Regions from separate parts of the Paenibacillus sp. MMO-58 genome, predicted to be linked through region 2. Evidence: a T-box and tRNA genes for the amino acid it is inferred to sense, from the RefSeq annotation. Region 2 holds a T-box; the other regions hold tRNA genes.
The links. The T-box of region 2 lies ahead of leuS (leucine--tRNA ligase). A T-box ahead of a tRNA ligase gene usually reads a tRNA of that ligase, here a tRNA-Leu.

Region 1 (6,382 bases), on a different contig from region 2:
CCCCCCAATGAATTGCGCGCGGAACTCGGATGGCAGGAGACGGGTCTGCTCATAGAACAGCTGGGAGAAATATTTGGAGTCGTTGTAGCCTACGGCATGAGCAACCCACGCGATGGACTGATTCGTCTCGCACAGCAGGCGTTCCGCGGACCGGATCCGCTCCTGCTTCAAATAGTCGTTAAACGTCGAGCCTGTCAGCCTCTTGAAGCATTGGCTGAAATAGCTTCTGCTCATGTGAACGTGATCGGCGACGTCCTCGGCATGCAGCGTGCCCGAGGCCTGTTCACGAATGAACAGCACCGCCTTCAGAATACTTGTTGTTGTATTGGTAAAATCGGTAGTTGCCGCCACCTGCGCATATACGCGATTCCTGAAATCGCGCATCCATTCGACCGCCGAGCGGACATCAGCCGCATCGGAGCCAAGCTCCGCAGGAAGCCCAAGATCGGTCTCGAGCTGAGACAACACCCGCATAAACAGCCCTTCCAAGCGGCGGAAGGACACCTTGGTTTGCGCCGTCTGCTTGCATAGACGCTGAAAGACTGATTCATTATAAAGCCAGTAGTTAGAGCGCCATTCCTGCTCCAGCCCGCTCCAGCCCTCCTCCTCTTGCGTACGGCCGTTTTGCCCGGGTTCGGGAGCCGCATTCAGGGCCGCCGGAGGCTGGCCGGACGCTTGCTGCATTGCCGCTCCTGTCATCTGCTGCTGAATTCTTTTTAAAATTTGCTCGTCATCCTCCGATTCCAGACGCACCTTGGATATATAGTCGAGCACGCCCATGCGGTAAGCGGTCTGCACATTTTCGAATTCCTCATGAAACGATAGGATAACGGAACGAAGGCTCGGGAATCGCTGACGCGTCACCTGAAGCAGCTCCATTCCCGACATGACGGGCATCGACAGATCGACAAACATGAGATCCACCTCATGCTGCTCCATGAACTCAAGCGCCTTCGCGCCGTTCGCCGCCTCTCCAACGACAACCATGTCATGATTGGACCAAGGCATAATGGAAATAAAGCCTTTGCGCGCAAGCTTATCATCGTCAACGATTAATACACGAATCACATGGCTCTCTCCTTTCGTTGTTCAAGAAAAGGAAGGGTTAACGTAACCGTCGTGCCCTGATTTGGCGTGCTATCTATACCCATGCGGGCTTTGTGGCCATAAGAGGATTCCAGCATGGAGCGGACGTACCGGAGTCCAATCCCCCAGCCCGTCTGCTGCTGGTCCGGCGTGTCGCGCTGCAGCAGGGCCAACGTCTCCTGGCTGAGCCCCTTGCCATCGTCGCGGATCATAATGCGAACCATCTGCGTCACCTCGTCCGGCACAACGCTGATTTCCAGCATACCGTTGTCATCGAGTCCGTGACAGACGGCATTTTCCACGATAGGCTGCAGGATGAACCTTGCTACCGGGCTGTCCAGATAAGTCCCTTCGGCAATATCCAGCTTCACTTCAAAATCATGCCGCATCTGCTGCAGCTCGAGATAGGTTCTCATGACCTGAATTTCTGATCGGAAGGTCGCTTTTTCCTCGGATTTACCCAGATTGTAGTTCAGCAGAATAATAAGCGAGGAGATAAACTTCTCGATTTCTTCCTGCTTGTGCATAACGGCCAGCCAGCGCACCGAATTCAGCGTATTCATCAAGAAATGCGGGTTGATCTGGTAGGCAAGCTTTTCGATCTCCAGCTGATGCCGGCGCTTCTCCTTCTGCTCCACGTCCATGATGAGCTGCTGAATCTGCCGCTTCATAATGTTGAACTGGTCGAAAATCCGGTCGAACTCGTCGATTCCCGTATGGTACTGCGTAGTGCCCATGTACCCTTTGCCAAACGTCCGCATCTCCTTCTCGATCAACCGGAACGGTCGGTTAATGAGCCTCCGCAGCACAAGCGTAAGCATAAACATCATCAGAAGGGCGATGGCGAGAATCCAATACATATGATTTTTCCACGTGTAAAGCTCATGGTTGTAATAAGAGACGGGGAGAAGCATCGTGATGTCATAGCCGTAATCGCCGGTCATCCGGTTCCAGACATACTCGTCCGTCGTGCCCGATTGGCCCTTCAGCTCAAGATGCTGGCCCGCTTCAAACGCGTTCCCGTTGCTGCTGTAGGTTACATTGCCTTCGGAATTCGTGAATACAAGCGTGTACGGCATGTTCAAACTTTCGGTAACCGAGCTCATATCCGTCGGAATATCGGTCTTGGCTTCCACGTAGACAACAAGCTTGGTTCCGTCCGAAAAGGTAACTTCCCGGGTGACGGAAACCACGAGATCATCGCTGAAGCGGCATAAGGATTTATGCGGGGACTGGTATCTCAGCTCCCCCATACCGGCAACATCCGGCAAGGATTCAAGCTTAAAGTCCGCGCGCACCGGCAAATTCGTTAAAGCGGCTTGTCCGCTTGCATCGTTATAGTACATCACCAGCTGCATAGCCGGGTTCGAGAACGTAATTAAACCAATGTTATAGGAGATATCGCGTGAGAGAAGACGTTGACTATAAATGTCCGCGGTGGAGACGTACGTCTCCATAAGATGGCCAACCGTGCCTTCCGGCGTCATCTGCTGGGTAACCTGGAGCAGATTATTGTACATTTGGTTCTGCTTGGTCGTTTGCTGGTACAGATCAAATGCCATAGAGGTTTTGATTTTATCGTGCTGCATCGTGTAGATCGCATTGTAGGAGACGGAGGCCATCAGAATCGCACAGCCTACAAAGCCGATCGTCAGTAACACCATGATGCGTTTGCGAAGAGAGGAGAATAAAAACCGGTTACGCAGCATGGACAAGATGCCGGATTTCTTATAAACCGTTCCGGGTGGTGACTTAAAAAAGCGTTTGCCTTGCACCTCCATCACCTCACAACAAGTATGGGACAAGACAATATTCGATGCTTTATGAGTTTATCCTGCCTGACGCGGAGGAAAGCTGCAATAGGGGATTATATCCAAATACGAAAAAGCCCCTTTATCTGAATAGATGAAGGGGCTTTCTATATGCAGTGGGCTTGTTGCGCCCGCAATATACTTTAAATGGTCGGGATGACACGATTTGAACATGCGACCCCCTGGTCCCAAACCAGGTGCTCTACCAAGCTGAGCTACATCCCGTGGAGCGGAAGACGGGAATCGAACCCGCGACCCTCGCCTTGGCAAGGCGATGCTCTACCGCTGAGCCACTTCCGCGTATGGTGCGGTCAAGAGGACTCGAACCTCCACGTCATTGCTGACACTAGAACCTGAATCTAGCGCGTCTGCCAATTCCGCCATGACCGCATTTTTCTTAACGCGTAATGAAGATTATATCCCATCATTCCGGGTTATGCAACAGTTATTTTTCATAGGTTTTGCGCTCCCCTCTAACGGCAAAAAGGCCCCCCGCGACAGCCGTATTGCCTGTCAGCGGGGGCCCCTTTTATGGGTTAAATCCCCTCTGTTATTTATAGATCGTAAAGATCAAATCGCGATTGCCGCCGTTCTCGGTTGTCCAAGTAGCGCCCCCGTTCGTCGACAGCCGCTCGAGCCCGCCGGCATACGGATTACTGTCGCTATAAGCGAACCCATACTTGTTGTTTGTCGAGTTGTCGTCAAGCGTCTGCGGAGAGCGTAAGATTAGTCCGTACTTCTTCGTGGTGTCCAGTCCCGTCAGGCGCGGATATACCGCGTACGGCGTCGCCGCCCCCGGAATATTGTTCGGATTAAGCGAAGCGCTGAACAGCTTTTGCACCGGATTGTTGTTGGCGTCGAGCTGAACGATATCCAGATAGTAGTTATCCTCCGGTACTTTGTTTACATAGCTTTCGTACAAGTAGACATCCAGCCTTGGCAGGCTCGATTGGGTTAACGTAAACGTCTGCATCCTTTGAATCCCCGCACGAATATCCGAGTACGCGGAGTACGAGGCGTTGCTGTTGTCCTGATCGATAACGTAGCCCGTATTGCCGCTCACATTGTAAGCTTCGATTTCATTAATAGACGGGATAAACCTGGCCTTGTTGATATACAGCCTAATTTTGGACGTGTTGACGGTCGGGAAGTCGAAGATACGCCGGTCGCCAATCGTAAAGCCTTTCGTCAGGTTCACGTAGCTCGAGCCGTTCCAATATTGCAGGGCGTACGTATCGATCTGGAAGTTCTGGCTGCCGTAGGCGTACTCGTTCACAACAACCCGGTTAACGCTTGTGCTGGAACCAAAGTCAACCTCGATCCACTGGTTGTTGGCCGTGCCGTTCTCCCCGCTCCACCTTGTCGCTTGGCTGCCGTCCGTTACTTTGGAAGCCTCAAAGCCGGCTTGGGCAGACCAGGTTGACGAAGCGGTCGCGGCCTTGCCGGAAGCGAGATTCGTTGCAGCCGTAGGCCATGTGCTGGATTGCGTGGAGATACGTACGATAATCGATTCACCCGGCTTCAGCGTGCGGCTGTAGCTGCCGGAGTATGCGCCAAGCTTCGTCTTGCTGTATAGCTCGGTCAGCGTATAGGTTGTGCTTGAGCTAAGGCCGAGATCGCTGAACGCTACGGATGCGGACTGCGAATTGTTCATATCCCAGTTGGACAGTCCGACGTATTTGTCGCCATTGGCCGCAGTCAAATAAATCGCAGTCGGAGGATGCTCGAGCTTATGATAAAAGTTCGTCATCGACACCGGCCGGGCCGCCTTGCCCGCCTTCACCAAACTAAGCAGATCGGAGTTGAACAGCGTCTTCATCCGATCCTCCGATATAAACGGCACGTTGTCGCCGATAAGAAGATGTCCGCCGCCCATAATAATTGCCGTGGAGAGCAGCGTTCCTTCGTTCAGCGTAACTTTATTAAAGCCGTCAATCACGCTTTCCGGGAACAGCATATCGGGGTCGTTGTACGAATACAACGTACCGTTCGTCCACCAGGAAGCCGCCGTGTTAAGCGCCTGACGTTCGATGCCGGGATACGATTCCAGTCCGATTGTTGTATCGACGCCCGTCCTGCGTCCATGCGCATAGCCCGATGGCAGCAGCGGCGCTATCGACTCGTTGATGTAGATGTCCTGCGGAGCCGCAAGCAAGGTATCGCGCATGATCTGCATGCCGATCCGGTAGGCTTCCATCCCGTTTTTCGTGGAATCGTAGAAGCTGCCTTCATACATGCCAAGATCGATAAAATCAAGTTTCACGTAATCAAAGCCCGGATCGATATGCTGCGTCTGCATGATCCACCGCAAGTAGGCTTGGCCGCCGGGATGCGTCGCATCTACGATATACGTATTGATGTACGACTTGATCGGGTTGCCGGAAGCATCCTTGAGCGCAATGTCGCCAAACGTATACGACGTCGTTGGCACCGTATCCGTCAGAGGATCAAAGATAGCAAACGGAGCGGAGTATGTGCCGGCCTTCATCCCTTTGCTATGCACGTAATCGGCGAAGTCCTTCAGATTCTGCACCGGCGTCTTGCTAGGCACGCCCTTGTAGCAGCAGTCGAGATTCATGTAATTGTAGCCAAGCGACTTCAGATGGGTGTAGAAGTAATCCGTTGTCGGAAGCATCGCATCCGCCGTACCGTAAGTGTAATACGCGTACCATGTGTTGAAGCCGATCGGCACGTCGCCGGTCCAATTCAGCTTTGGCTCGCCAACGGCGTAAGCTTGGCCAAACGTCTCCAGTCCGTCACGGTAGTCCGTGAAATAACCAAGGAAAAACTTATCGCTCGCCACGGACGTACCGCTCTTTTTCCCGCCCGCGTTGTATATCGAAAACCCGGTAAGCGGACCGTTTGCCGTGCTGGCCGGGGCCAGGTATTGCATGCTCTTCCACGTCTTTGTCGTAGCCGCACCGGCGACGACGCCCTTCTTGCTTGCATTGTCGAACATGGCCGCAACCCAGTAGCTCTTGCCGTTGAACGCCGACCAAGTCTCACCTGCACCGTACGGACGGTCGTCGCCGTTCTGGCTGTTGCCGAAATCGTTGACCGGCGCTACGCCAAAATCGTAGTTGTTCGTATAAGGAGTTGTATAAATGCGCTTATCGCTGCCTGAGCCGATGTCGAGATTATTGGCCGCGATTGGCTCAAGGAAGTCGATCGTCTGCGATGTTCCTTTGCTGACCGTCATATCCGAGAGGATATAGGATCGGTTCTCGTACATGGTGATGCGCAGCGTTATCGTGGATCCCGACGCAAGCGCATTCGTAATCGTCAGCAGCTTGCCGCTTGTGCCATAACCGTCGGTACCGGTTGTCGTCCAGCTTGCGGTCCGAATCGCCGAATCGGTCGACTTATACCTGGTCGGGCTTCCGCTGATCGCATAGTCCGAGTAAAAATCGCTGATGAGTGTTGTGCTGCCTTCCTTAAACGTGCCTTTGCCCGTCGACAGGTCGTACGCAACGGTAATCGTCCCG
Region 2 (6,382 bases):
TTATGCGGACATGCGGACGAGCATTGCCCGGTCGTTACGAATGAAAATGTCGTCAAGTGGCATTGGGGATTTGACGATCCGGCAAAAGCTACCGGCACCGAGGAGGAAATTATAGCCCAGTTCCGTACCGTGCGGGATGCTATTCATGACCGAATTAAACAGTTTGTAGATGAAAGCTGCCGTTAAGGCAGCTTTTTCTGTTTGGCCTTAATCCTCAGGCTCGTTCACGCCGCGGACGTAAACCACGTAACAGCCCCGGTCTTCGTCAACTTCCGTTGATGTCGTAAACATGGGACCGTAACCCGGAACGTCTACGATATCCTTTAGCAAGTAACGGATAACCTCATAATGGTTGGCGCTGCCAATCTCGGCCAGCTTGCGCCCACGTTCGTTAGGCTTCCTGAATTCGATATAAATACCGCGTCCCCGGTAGTTCGATTCGTCTCCGTAATTCTCGTTTGGCCCGATTCGCTTGACGATCAGCATTTCTTCGTTTTCCTGCATCTCGTTCGAGGTTAATTCGTATTGAACTCCGTTTGCAATCAAGTAGGTGCATAATTGACGGGCATACATCTCATCGATCCCAACGGAAGTGGCAGGATACTCCATTAAAGGCTCATATTCATTAAGACCTTTGTCTACAAAATAAGTTAATTTATTCATCTCTCTCACTCCGAATCAAAATGATTTCATTATCATACCATCATTTTATGGAAACTTTAACTTTTCTTGCTGCACCTCTATCAAAATATGATATAACTTTATAGGAACTATGAAGCTTGGAGGATACCAGTTTATGAATTTAACTCAAAAAGCAATGCTTGGCGTCTCTGCCGTTGCAATGGCTACCGCTCTGGCAGGCTGCGGTCAATCGACGACTTATCCGCGGACGGCTCCGCCAACGGACAGCCAATGCAGGGACTGGGAGTGGGACAGCAAAAACGGCGTATACCGCTGCGACGATTCGAGCTCCTCTTATTACCGGAATTATTACTATGGAAACAGTTATTATTCATCCCGATCCTCCCTGCAAAAAAGCAGCTCTTATTCTGCTTATAAATCAAGCATCACAAGCAAAACGAGCTCCGGCTTTGGTAAAGGCAGCTCCATTAGCGGGGGCTGAACATGGACCAATTCGCCAAGGCGAGAAACGCCTTTTATTCCGGAATTAAAGATTATTGGGCAGATTTGTATGGCGAAGAGTACTCCCTTTACGACCTATACGGCATGACGAAAGAAGAGGTTCATAAAATTCGCGAATCGACGAACCGCATTGGCCATATTTTCTATAAGACCGCGCAATTGCTTCGGACCGTGGATGACGAGACTTTGCTGATGCTTGGTTTCCCGCGCGAAACATTGGCGTACATACGAATCAGAAGCTTATCGGTCGAAAGCGTTATCGCAAGACTGGATCTGGTTGGGACGGGAGAGACGTACAAATGCATGGAAATCAATTCGGATACCCCGACCTTCATTAAGGAGCTTCATCAAGTAAATGGGCTGGTCTGCGAGGTCTTTGATCACCATAATCCGAATAAGGGCTTTGAGAAGCAGCTTGCGCTTGCGGTCGAGAAAGCGGTTATCGAGAGTCTGGAATACATCGGTGAGGTTCTGACAGCGCCTCATATCGTATTCACGGCTCATGGAGATAACGTAGAAGACGCCAACACGGCTGCTTACTTAAGGAGCTTCCTGCCTTTCCCGTCGAGCTTTGTTCCGCTTGAACAGCTTCAAATTATCCGGCATGTCGGGTTGTTTGACGGAGAGGGAAATCCCATTCATGTTCTGTACCGCCAAACCTTCCCGGTAGAGAATCTTATTGAGGATGAAGATGAGGAAGGGAATCCGATCGGATTATGGCTGCTGGAGCTCATCGAGCAAAAGAAGGTAACGGTCATTAATCCGCCGTTTGCCTTCCTTCTCCAATCTAAGGCCGTGCAGGCCATTATCTGGGGACTGCATGAAGAAGGGAGTCCATTCTTTACCGAAGAAGAGCACCAATGGATCGGAGAGCATTTTCTCCCCACTTATCTGGAGCCGGACCGCTTTCTTGAAGCCCGGACGAAATACGTGATGAAGCCTGCGTTTGGACGCGAAGGGGATACGGTGAAAATTTTCGAAGGCGACGGTACAGTAGCGGCGGAGGACAGTCATAATTCCTACGCTCACTACCTTCCGGTCTATCAGGAATACGTAGAGCTGCCAACCGCCAAATTCCGGACGGAAAAGGGAGAACGTGAAGGCTCGTACATGTACGGGAGCTTTCTAATCGGAGGAAATGCCGGCGCCATAGGCATTCGCATCGGCAGTCCGATTACGGATAATTTATCTTATTTCTTGCCGGTTGGCATTACTAAATCAGAATAAGGAGCAAATTTGGAAATGGACACTAATTTATACGTGGATTTTTTGCTTTATTCATTGACGGGTTTCGCAATCATGATAGCGGGGCTGCTCTTGTTTGAACTGACAACCAAGAACAAGGAGTTTGCTCTTATCTTTAAAGGGAATGCTTCTGCAGCTTTGTCGCTTGGCGGCAGGCTGGCTGGTCTTGCCATCGTAATCCGCGCGGCCGCGGAAAACTCGGTATCGCTCTCCGATATGCTGCTGTGGGGCGTGATCGGGATTGTTGCGCTCGTAATCCTCTACTACTTGACGGAGCTGATTACTTATCTGTTCGGCAAAGGACTTAAGGTGAATGTGACTATCTTTAAAGCTATTGAGCAAAATAACATCGCGGTGGGCATTCTTATTCTGCTTATTTCGTGCAGCGTAGGCATGATTATCGCCGGATGCCTGACTTATAATCCGGATTTGATCGGGTAGCTTGGCAAATACCCGCATATCTTGACATGTGGCGACGCTGGCGGTATAATCGGGTCTAACCATGTTTTTCTATACTTAATGGCGTTGAAGAGGAGCAGTAATGTCGCGGAGCAAGGCTAAGAGAGCCGGCGGTTGGTGTAAGCCGGACCTGCAGCGATATGAATCTCGCCTTGGAGCTTTGCGTTACCAACGCAACGATTAGCCTGCGTTAAAGGCAATGAGTGAACGGAAGGCAAAGCATGCCGGACGTTAACTAGGGTGGTACCACGGGAATAATCTCTCGTCCCTAGCGATAATACGCTAGGGACGGGAGTTTTTTTATGTTTGTGATGCGCTCGCGCACACTTTTTAGGAGGAAATAATGATGAGTCAGGAATTTCAAGGCTACAACCCGCTCACGGTAGAGCCGAAATGGCAGAAGTATTGGGATGAGAACAAGACATTCGCAACAACGGAAGATCCGGGCAAGAAAAAATTCTACGCCCTTGATATGTTTCCTTATCCGTCCGGCGCTGGCCTGCACGTAGGTCACCCGGAAGGCTACACGGCTACGGATATCGTATCCCGTTACAAACGGATGCGCGGCTACAACGTCCTTCATCCGATGGGCTGGGACGCGTTTGGTCTGCCGGCGGAGCAATACGCCCTGCAAACGGGACGCCATCCGCGCGAGATCACGGTGGAGAACATCAACAACTTCCGCCGCCAGATCAAATCGCTTGGCTTCTCGTATGACTGGGACCGCGAATTCAGCACGACGGATCCGGATTACTATAAATGGACGCAATGGATCTTTATCCAATTGTATAATAAAGGGCTCGCTTATGTAGCGGAAGTGCCGGTTAACTGGTGTCCTGCGCTGGGTACCGTACTGGCGAATGAAGAAGTGATCGACGGCCTGAGCGAACGCGGCGGCCACCCGGTTATCCGCAAGCCGATGCGCCAATGGATGCTGAAAATTACGGAATACGCCGAACGCTTGCTCGAGGACCTGGAAGAACTCGACTGGTCGGAAAGCATCAAAGACATGCAGCGCAACTGGATCGGCAAATCGACTGGCGCGGAGGTAACTTTCGCCATTGACGGTCATGATGCATCGCTTGTCGTATTTACAACGCGTCCGGATACGCTGTTTGGCGCAACTTACTGCGTGCTGGCTCCCGAGCATGAGCTGGTTGCGAAAATCACGACGGCTGACCAAGCCGAAGCGGTTGAAGCGTACAAAGAAGCAGCGGCTCGCAAGAGTGATCTGGAGCGTACCGACCTTGCGAAGGACAAAACAGGCGTATTTACAGGCGCTTACGCGATCAACCCGGTTAATGGCGCTAAGACGCCAATCTGGATTGCCGACTACGTGCTTGCAGGTTACGGAACGGGCGCAATTATGGCGGTACCGGGCCATGATACCCGCGACTGGGAGTTTGCGAAGCAGTTCGATCTGCCGATCCTTGAAGTTGTTCAAGGCGGCGACGTAACGAAAGAAGCTTATGCAGGCGACGGTCCTCACGTTAATTCCGATTTCCTGAACGGTCTGAATAACGAAGATGCGATCAAAACGATGATCGAGCATTTGGAAAGCTCGGGCAAAGGCCACGGCAAAGTTACTTACCGTCTGCGCGACTGGCTGTTCAGCCGCCAGCGCTACTGGGGTGAGCCGATTCCGATTCTGCACCTGGAAGACGGCACTATGAAGCCGGTTCCCGTAGATCAGCTGCCGCTTGTTTTGCCGGACGTGGATGCGATCAAGCCATCCGGCACCGGTGAATCCCCGCTTGCGAACGTTACGGAATGGGTAAACACGATTGATCCGGAAACAGGCATGAAGGCTCGCCGCGAGACTAACACGATGCCGCAATGGGCGGGAAGCTGCTGGTATTACCTGCGCTTTATCGATCCGAAGAACGAGAACGAAATTTGTTCGCCGGAGAAGCAACAGGAATGGCTGCCGGTTGACCTGTACATCGGTGGCGCGGAGCATGCGGTGCTTCACTTGCTTTACGCACGCTTCTGGCATAAAGTGCTGTACGACCTTGGCGTTGTGAATACGAAAGAGCCGTTCCACAAGCTGGTTAACCAAGGCATGATTCTCGGCACGAACAACGAGAAAATGTCCAAATCGCGCGGCAACGTCATTAACCCGGATGATATCGTGAACGAATTCGGCGCGGATACGCTCCGCATGTACGAAATGTTCATGGGACCTCTGGAAGCGACAAAGCCATGGAATACCAACGGCGTAGAAGGCACATACCGCTTCTTGAGCCGCGTATGGCGATTGTTCGTCAGCGAAGACGGCAGCGTAAACGCGAAAATCACAAACGACGGCGAAACAACAAAGGCATTCAAGCAAACATGGCACCGTTCCATCAAGAAGGTGACGGATGATTTCGAGAACCTGCGCTTTAACACAGCGATCAGCCAGTTGATGATTTTCGTTAACGAAGCCTACAAAACGGATGTTCTGCCGGTTGAAGCAATGAAGAACTTCCTGCAAATGCTGTCTCCGCTTGCTCCGCATATCACGGAAGAGCTGTGGGAGAAGCTGGGCGGAACGGGCTCCATCACATACGAGCAATGGCCTTCGTACGAAGAAGCATTGACAGTGGATGATGAAGTTGAAATCGTCGTGCAAGTGAACGGTAAAATTATCGAGCGCGTATCCATTGCCGCCGATACTGCGGAAGCAGAGATGGAAAGCCTCGCCAAAGACATGGATAAGGTGAAAGAACTGATAGAAGGCAAAACGATCCGCAAAGTGGTCGTTGTTAAGGGCAAGCTCGTTAACATCGTAGCGAACTAAATAGCAGGCAAAAAAGAAGAGGTGAGCGGCCCAGCAGCGCAAAATGTGCTACTGTCCGTTCACCTCTTCGCCGTAGAAAGCAGTATTTATTTTGGCGACGTCTTCGTCGAATTTTTTGTGCGTCGTCCGGATTAACCGGTTAAAGGTGCCGTCAAGCTCGCGGTTCAGCAGCTGCAAGGCCTGGGCCGTAATTCCTCCGGGAACGGCTACTCTCTTCTGGATATCTTCCGGAGATAGCCCGCCTTCCGTTAGCAGAAGTCCCGTGCCAAGCAGCATGTTGCTTGCAACGCTGACCGCGTCCTCGCGGCTGATTCCCGTTTCGCATACGGCCGCATCCACGAACTGCTCGACCAGATTAGCGAAAAAGGCAGGTCCACAGCTGGAGAGGTCGGATACGATCCGGGTGTAAGGTTCTTCGATTGGAAGGGGCTCGCTGATGAAAGCAAGCATATCTTCGATAAGGGTCTGGTCCTCTTCCGTAATGCGGGAGCCGTAGATGCATAAAGTAGCCCCGCTCCAGACGAGATTGGTGACGCTTGGAATAACCTTTGCGATTTTGCACGGCAAAAGCTCTTCCAGATGCCCAATCAGAACCGGGCTTGTTATGGATATAAGAAGCTGCTCCGGCCGCAGGACCGGCAGAAGATCATCAATCACTTTCTTATATTCAAGCGGTTTGACGCATAAAAACAAAATGTCGCTAACGCTTGCGGTGCTTGCATTCGAACGCTCGGCTCTCATTCCGGGATATCG
Region 3 (6,382 bases), on a different contig from region 2:
TTCCAGCTGTGCTGCGGAGTAGTTGGTCAGTACCCATTGATCCGTAGTGCTTGTACCGATGTAGATCGTATTCGTTTTGCTGTCGTACTGGATTGGCGTGTTCAGTGCGTTCGAAAGCGCGCGAACCGGAAGGTAAGTAGTGTCATGGTAAGTAATTGGCGCAAGCGTATTGCCGTTCTCGTCTTTCGGAATGTACGTGCTGCCGTTGATTTTAAACCCGATGCTGTGGTTCAGGAACGCGCTGATTTTCTCCATGTTTGTACCGGCATATACCCCTGCTGCTCCGGATACCGTCATGCCTGCGATCATCATTGTTGCGACTGTTCTTTTCATGTTTTTGTTCATTTTGATTATCTCCTTTAGAGTTGAGTTTGTTTTTCTATTTCCGAACTTCTAACCTTTTTACTTTCTGTCTTTATAACCTGTTTCTCTTTGTTTGAAGCTCCTTACTGACTTCAGTATAGAGCGGCGATATCTCCAAAAAATTTCGGGCTTGTAACGAACCTGTAAACATTATTGCCTCGATGTATTTCAATTGTCTTTATTTCATCTGTTCTCTCCTTCGCTGATTCGTTGTTGTTTCTTGCTGATGAACTTAGTATAGTAAGCCGATATATCCAAAAAATTTCGAGCTTGTATCGAAGCTGTAACAATTCATCCGTGCAAATGAGCACAAAAAAGATCCGGATCGCGTGATCCGGATTCCTCGTGGATATTCTCATTGAAAATCAATAATGTGCGTAACGGGCATGCTGTCCTTATCGGCGACCGTCACGCCAAGGCGCGTACCTGAAGGATTCCAACTTAACGGATATTGCGGAAAATAACTTGGGCCAATCGGCGAAACCTTGCCGGTTGCCGAGTCGAAAATATAAACCCCGTTCATCCCGCTCTGATTCTCGGTATACAACGCGGCCGCCAGCTTGGAGGAACCCGGAGACCAAGCGATATACGGAATCAAATCGCCTTTCGCAATGGAGAGCCCTTCCGCGCTTCCGTTCGAGTCGAAAATACGAAGCTCGCTGCCCGCCTTCCCGGCTTGCTTTTGGATTTCGACCGCAAGATGCTTGCCGTCCGGCGACACCTGGAACGTCATCGCATGTTTGACCAATTCGGCTGGTTTCGGATCGTCAGGCGTGAATTGCTTTAAGGTCTGGTTATTGTCCGTGTAGTAGATGCGCCCTTGGCCGACACCAAAATTCACGAAAGGCTGGTCGCCGAGCGCCGGATCATCCAGCTTCAGAAGAGTTACGGTTCCGTCTACCGCAATTTGGCGGATATCGCCAAGCCCGCTCATCGAGCCTGCCGCTAGAACATACGTGGTATCGTTCAGCCAGCCGCCGGTCTCCAAGTAATTGCTGCCCTTAATTTCGATCGTATTGCCCGTGCTGCTCTCTTTAATAAAATTACGGGCCGTATATTTATCCTTCCACTGCTGAACGAACGCATACTTGCCGTCCGGAGACGACTGTTCTTTTTCGACGGTTTGAACCTTCTTCACCGGTTCCTCAGCCGACTTCTGCTCGTTATTGTTTAAATCCACGCTTACGGTATTGTATTCGAACTGAGCTTCTTCCGTAGCCGTGGCTTGCTTGACAAGCTTGGTGTACATAAGCTGAACCAGATCGTCGGACAGCCATTTATCCATGCTCGCACCCTCGAAGCGATGAATCCGCTGCACCATAACTTCCTGGTTCGGTTTCTTCTCTGGGCTTTTTACAACCGTTAATTCCCCATGTTTATTCGTGTCATTGCCGTTATTGGCTTGATTACCGCTCTGTACAGAGGAACACGCAGCAAGTGCGGCTGCGAGCGACAACACGGCGCCTAATTTAATGATCTGTTTCATCGTTATCCCCCCGGATTTGTACCAGTTTCCATAAGTATAGAAGGCCTCTATGTCGAAAACATATCTGAATTGTATCCAAGTTGTAACAACTTTTATGGCAATGGCTCACCAGGCAGGGAGATAACAAATCTTGAGCCTTTAGGTCCCGATTCGGCCAGTTTAACGGTGCCATGCTGCTTCTCGGCCAAGCTCCTGACTAAAGCCAAGCCAAGCCCTGTACCGCCCGTTTCCCGGGATCGGTCGTCGCTAACGGTAAAGAACGGTTCAAAGATCCGGTTCTGAAGCTCTTCCGGTATGCCGATACCGTTGTCCGCGACTTCGATAATGACCCGCCGCTCGCCAGAGGCTTCCGTTTCCGAATGATTGGTAAGCCGAACCCGTCCTCCGGGGCGGTTATATTTTATCGCGTTGCTGAGCAAATTCGTAACCATATGCATGAGGTTGTCCTGATCCGCCCATACAAGGTCATCCTTTAGTTCGGAGGAAAGCGAGATTTTTTGTTTTTCCGCCTTAATATGCAGACGGCTTAGCGTCTCCTCGAGCAGCGGCTTCACCTGGAACTGAGAGGCATTGGTCTCAAAATCGTAAATATCCATCGAAGAAAGCTGAAGCGCCTTCTCGATGAGCGCATACAAACGCTCCGCTTCCTTGCTGATCTGGGTACGGGCATTTTGCAGCAAAACCGGGTCATCGCTATACAGGCCAAGCAAATCCGAGTAAGCCAGGATAGAAGTTAAAGGCGTTTTCAGCTCGTGGCTGATATTGCCGATAAACTGCTTTTGCTGCTGCTCCAGTTCCTGAAGCCTCTTGATTGCCGTCAGCAGCTTCTGCTTCTCTTCGTTTAATTCGTCGACATAAGATGCGATACTGCCGCTCATATCATAAATGCCTTCAGCAAGCTCGCCGATCTCATCCCGTCTGCGGACGGGCGGCTTGTCCAAATAACGGCCTTCCCCAATATCCTTGGCCGCCTGATTGAGCTTGCCAAGGATAAAGGCTTGCCTCCATACGTACAAATAACCAAGCAGGAGACCGGCCGCCAGCACGGCAGCCCCTGTCCCGATAAACAAGTCGCGGATATGGCGGTAAAACATTTTCTGATCTTGGAGCGAGCCATGAAACTGTACGCTGCCGAGAAATTGATCGGCATTATAAAGCGGTGCCAGATACAGCACCTGATTGCCTAGCGTAATATAGGCCTCCTGCCCTTTGGCGGTATGGGCAAGAGCATCCTTTACGTCGGTCACCGGCTGTACCGGCAGCGATGTCCCGGCGAATTGGCCGTCAGCGCTGTACAGCGTCACCGCCATGCCGCTTTGTCCGCCAAGATCTACCGCCAGGCTCTGCCCGTTACGCTCCATAAATTCGTCCGGGGATACCCGCTCACCGGTCAGATACTCCTCGCGTACGCGAAGATTTGCCGAACTCGCCAGCTGGGAGAAGCTTTGCTCCATTCGCTTCTGTTGATCCTCGCGAATCCCCGCAAGCACCAGCATGCTGAGCAATACGACAACAAAAGCGAGCAGCAAAGCGAGAAATACGGTGATTTTCCCTTTTAAGCCAATTCTGAACCTATGCCGGGAACCGGCAGCTCGGGTCATCCGTTTGTCCTCGTGCTTTTATAACCGATACCGTAAACGGTTTGTATGAGTCCTTGCCATTCGCCAAGCTTCTTGCGAAGCCTCTGCACATGGATGTCCACGGTGCGCGTACCGCCGGCAAAATCCATCTCCCACACCTGCTCAAGCAGCGCTTCCCTGGAGTATACCCGGTCCGGATGCTTCGCCAGAAGCGCCAGCAGATCGAATTCTTTCGGCGTAAGATCACAGATCTCTCCGTCAATCCTGACCGTGCGGCTTAAAAGGTCAATCGCTATTCCGCCAAGCTCCAATTTGCCCTCTTTATCTGGGTCCTGTTCCGGCGCTTCAATCTGGCGCCGTCTGTGGAGAGCCTTCACGCGGGCGACCACTTCCCGAATATCAAACGGCTTGGTCATGTAATCATCGGCGCCAAGCTCGAGCCCAAGCACTTTATCAACAATATCGTTTTTAACGGTGAGCAGCATAATGGCGGGTTTGTTGCCAGCCTCCAGCTTCCGGCATACCTCGTAGCCGTTCATCTTGGGCATCATTACATCAAGCACCATAACATCCGGCTTAAAGGCTGCAACCTTCTCAAGCGCCTCCATCCCGTCACCGGCAGTTTCTACCGTAAATCCTTCACGCTGCAGCGCATAAGCTATCGCGCTGGAGATACTGACTTCATCATCTACAACAAGCACTTTAATCATGCGATTTATCACTCCTCGTTCGAGCTTTCCTTATCACCGGGCAGGTATCATTAGATATGGCTTATTCTTTTCATTATAGCCGCGCTTGTTCCAAAGTCCAAAGCACAAATCCGATTTCAAAAAGAAAACACAAAAAAATCCCTTACGGATGTAAGGGATTGAACTTTTAAGTTATGGTGCGGTAGAGAGGACTCGAACCTCCACGGGCGTACGCCCACTACCCCCTCAAGATAGCGTGTCTGCCATTCCACCACTACCGCACATTTAATTTCATTTCCTTCATACCATCACTTCGAGGGAGAAGTAAAATGGTGAGCCATGAAGGACTCGAACCTTCGACACCCTGATTAAAAGTCAGGTGCTCTACCAACTGAGCTAATGGCTCTCATGCTGTAAAACGAACTCTCGAGAGCCGCTACATTAAAGGAAATGGTGACCCGTAGGGGATTCGAACCCCTGTTACCTCCGTGAAAGGGAGGTGTCTTAACCCCTTGACCAACGGGCCTTACTTACTTGTTGTTGCTATCGTCATCTCTCTCGAGCGACTTGTCCACCAAGAAAATTATGGCGGAGAGAGAGGGATTCGAACCCTCGCACCACTTACGCAGTCTAACCCCTTAGCAGAGGGTCCCCTTGAGCCACTTGGGTATCTCTCCATGGCTCCCCGAACAGGACTCGAACCTGTGACAACTCGATTAACAGTCGAGTGCTCTACCAACTGAGCTATCAGGGAATGCTTCAATCACTTGCTTTTTTCTTTCGTTTCAACCGCTTGATTACCGCGGCGACAAGTAATAATATATCACGGCCATTTCAGAAGGTCAAGCGTTTTTTAAAAAAAGTTTTCCGCGACATTTTCCGCATGCATATCGGGCTGGATCAAGCCTTCTTTTACGCGGATACTCGGTACCGCAGCTGCGGCAGACAAGCATGTATTTATAAGGAGTTGGCGCCTTGGAGGCCCTCTCCGGCAGCGAATTGCAGTAACGGGATCCGCCGACGTAAGCGAGCAGTTTTTTGAAATCCTCATCCCGGTGCTGGTACCCTCTCTTCATTATATGGAGATGATAATGGCACAGCTCATGCTTAATAATTTTTTCGGTTTCTTCTTCGCCAAACGCTTCTAATTGATGAGGACTAATCTCAATGTTATGCGATTTCGTAAAATAACGCCCGCCCGTTGCCTTCAAACGCCCGTTAAAGGTCGCCTGATGGATGAAGGGTCGTCCAAAGCTTTCGAGCGATACGCGTTCAACCCACTGCTGCAATTCATCGTCATTCATTTTCATGGTCATTGTATTCTCCCCCAGTACTTGAATTTTAAAGCGTTCATAGGCTACACTGTCAAGTAGAAATCATTATAGATGGCCTACGAGGGGAGTTTATTTTCACCATGCCTACAATGCGTTACGTCCTTATGAACGGCAGCAGCCACATTTTCTTTGTTGAGATGCCGGAAACCCATGCTTACCAGCTCAGCGCGCTGAACCTGCGCCTTCATAAAGAAATTGACAAACTTACCGCTGATCATGTGCCTCAGCTGCCGTACGCGGTCGCGGAATGCGACAATGTCGAGCTGCACGACAGCTCGATCCGGATCGTCTCCGGTCTGGACTACATTAATGAACTGGAACGCGATTTTGCAGCCGTTAAGGAATCGGCTTACCCGCTGATCGCCCTGCTCACCGAGATTCGTGCCCTGCAAGCCCAGCTTGAACAATGGTACGAGGATGAAGAACTCTAAAATGAATAATCCTCAATCGAGGCCTTTCGAAGTTGAGCGACCGCGTTTAAAGGTAGGATTAATCGCCAAATAGAATTTCGGTTTCCGTGGATTCAGAACTGAGAATTCTATTGTGGTAGGACCTGCACGGACATTCGCCCTTCTCCATACTGTAGTAGTACATCAGGTATGGCCGGAAGGAGAAGATACGAATGCCACAATGGCTTTGCAATCAAATGATGCGTGCTTTTCAGAAGAAGGATCTTAGGCAGATTAAACTGCTGAATGAATGCTGGTATTTCTATCGGAGCAAGCAAACAACAAAAAACGAAGACGAAAGCCGTCCCGAAATAACTCTTCATTAAAGTCTTAATAAAAAACTCCCGCCAGCGAGCTGCTGCGGGAGTTTTTTGCATCCGGAATTATTTTACGCTGTTCCAGAACGTGATTTCGTCGAGCGGAAGACGTACGGTTGGACGGCCTTCCTCTTTTGCTTTGCCGATCGGCAGAACAAGAAGAG

Region 1: it encodes a tRNA-Leu, which carries the amino acid that the T-box ahead of leuS (leucine--tRNA ligase) is inferred to sense. The anticodon was not compared.
Region 3: it encodes a tRNA-Leu, which carries the amino acid that the T-box ahead of leuS (leucine--tRNA ligase) is inferred to sense. The anticodon was not compared.

Annotation. Positions count from the first base shown of each region.
Region 1 is NZ_JBBCVY010000025.1:8,697-15,078, reverse strand. It holds gene WFJ73_RS32800 (response regulator transcription factor) at 1-1,068, opposite strand, end outside; gene WFJ73_RS32795 (sensor histidine kinase) at 1,065-2,861, opposite strand; tRNA gene WFJ73_RS32790 (tRNA-Pro) at 3,046-3,122, opposite strand; tRNA gene WFJ73_RS32785 (tRNA-Gly) at 3,123-3,197, opposite strand; tRNA gene WFJ73_RS32780 (tRNA-Leu) at 3,201-3,287, opposite strand; gene WFJ73_RS32775 (discoidin domain-containing protein) at 3,448-6,382, opposite strand, start outside.
Region 2 is NZ_JBBCVY010000001.1:720,597-726,978, forward strand. It holds gene arsC (arsenate reductase (thioredoxin)) at 1-186, shown strand, start outside; gene WFJ73_RS03200 (RNA helicase) at 208-663, opposite strand; gene WFJ73_RS03205 (aminotransferase yhxA) at 797-1,123, shown strand; gene WFJ73_RS03210 (glutathionylspermidine synthase family protein) at 1,126-2,370, shown strand; gene WFJ73_RS03215 (DUF350 domain-containing protein) at 2,386-2,829, shown strand; T-box leader at 2,905-3,120, shown strand; gene leuS (leucine--tRNA ligase) at 3,194-5,629, shown strand; gene comER (late competence protein ComER) at 5,678-6,382, opposite strand, start outside.
Region 3 is NZ_JBBCVY010000004.1:507,777-514,158, reverse strand. It holds gene WFJ73_RS15830 (hypothetical protein) at 1-345, opposite strand, end outside; gene WFJ73_RS15825 (hypothetical protein) at 719-1,849, opposite strand; gene WFJ73_RS15820 (HAMP domain-containing sensor histidine kinase) at 1,942-3,450, opposite strand; gene WFJ73_RS15815 (response regulator transcription factor) at 3,447-4,139, opposite strand; tRNA gene WFJ73_RS15810 (tRNA-Leu) at 4,314-4,399, opposite strand; tRNA gene WFJ73_RS15805 (tRNA-Lys) at 4,449-4,524, opposite strand; tRNA gene WFJ73_RS15800 (tRNA-Glu) at 4,570-4,644, opposite strand; tRNA gene WFJ73_RS15795 (tRNA-Ser) at 4,705-4,795, opposite strand; tRNA gene WFJ73_RS15790 (tRNA-Asn) at 4,797-4,872, opposite strand; gene WFJ73_RS15785 (SprT family protein) at 4,961-5,422, opposite strand; gene WFJ73_RS15780 (hydrolase/acyltransferase) at 5,533-5,883, shown strand; gene cmpA (cortex morphogenetic protein CmpA) at 6,075-6,227, shown strand; gene WFJ73_RS15770 (nitroreductase family protein) at 6,285-6,382, opposite strand, start outside.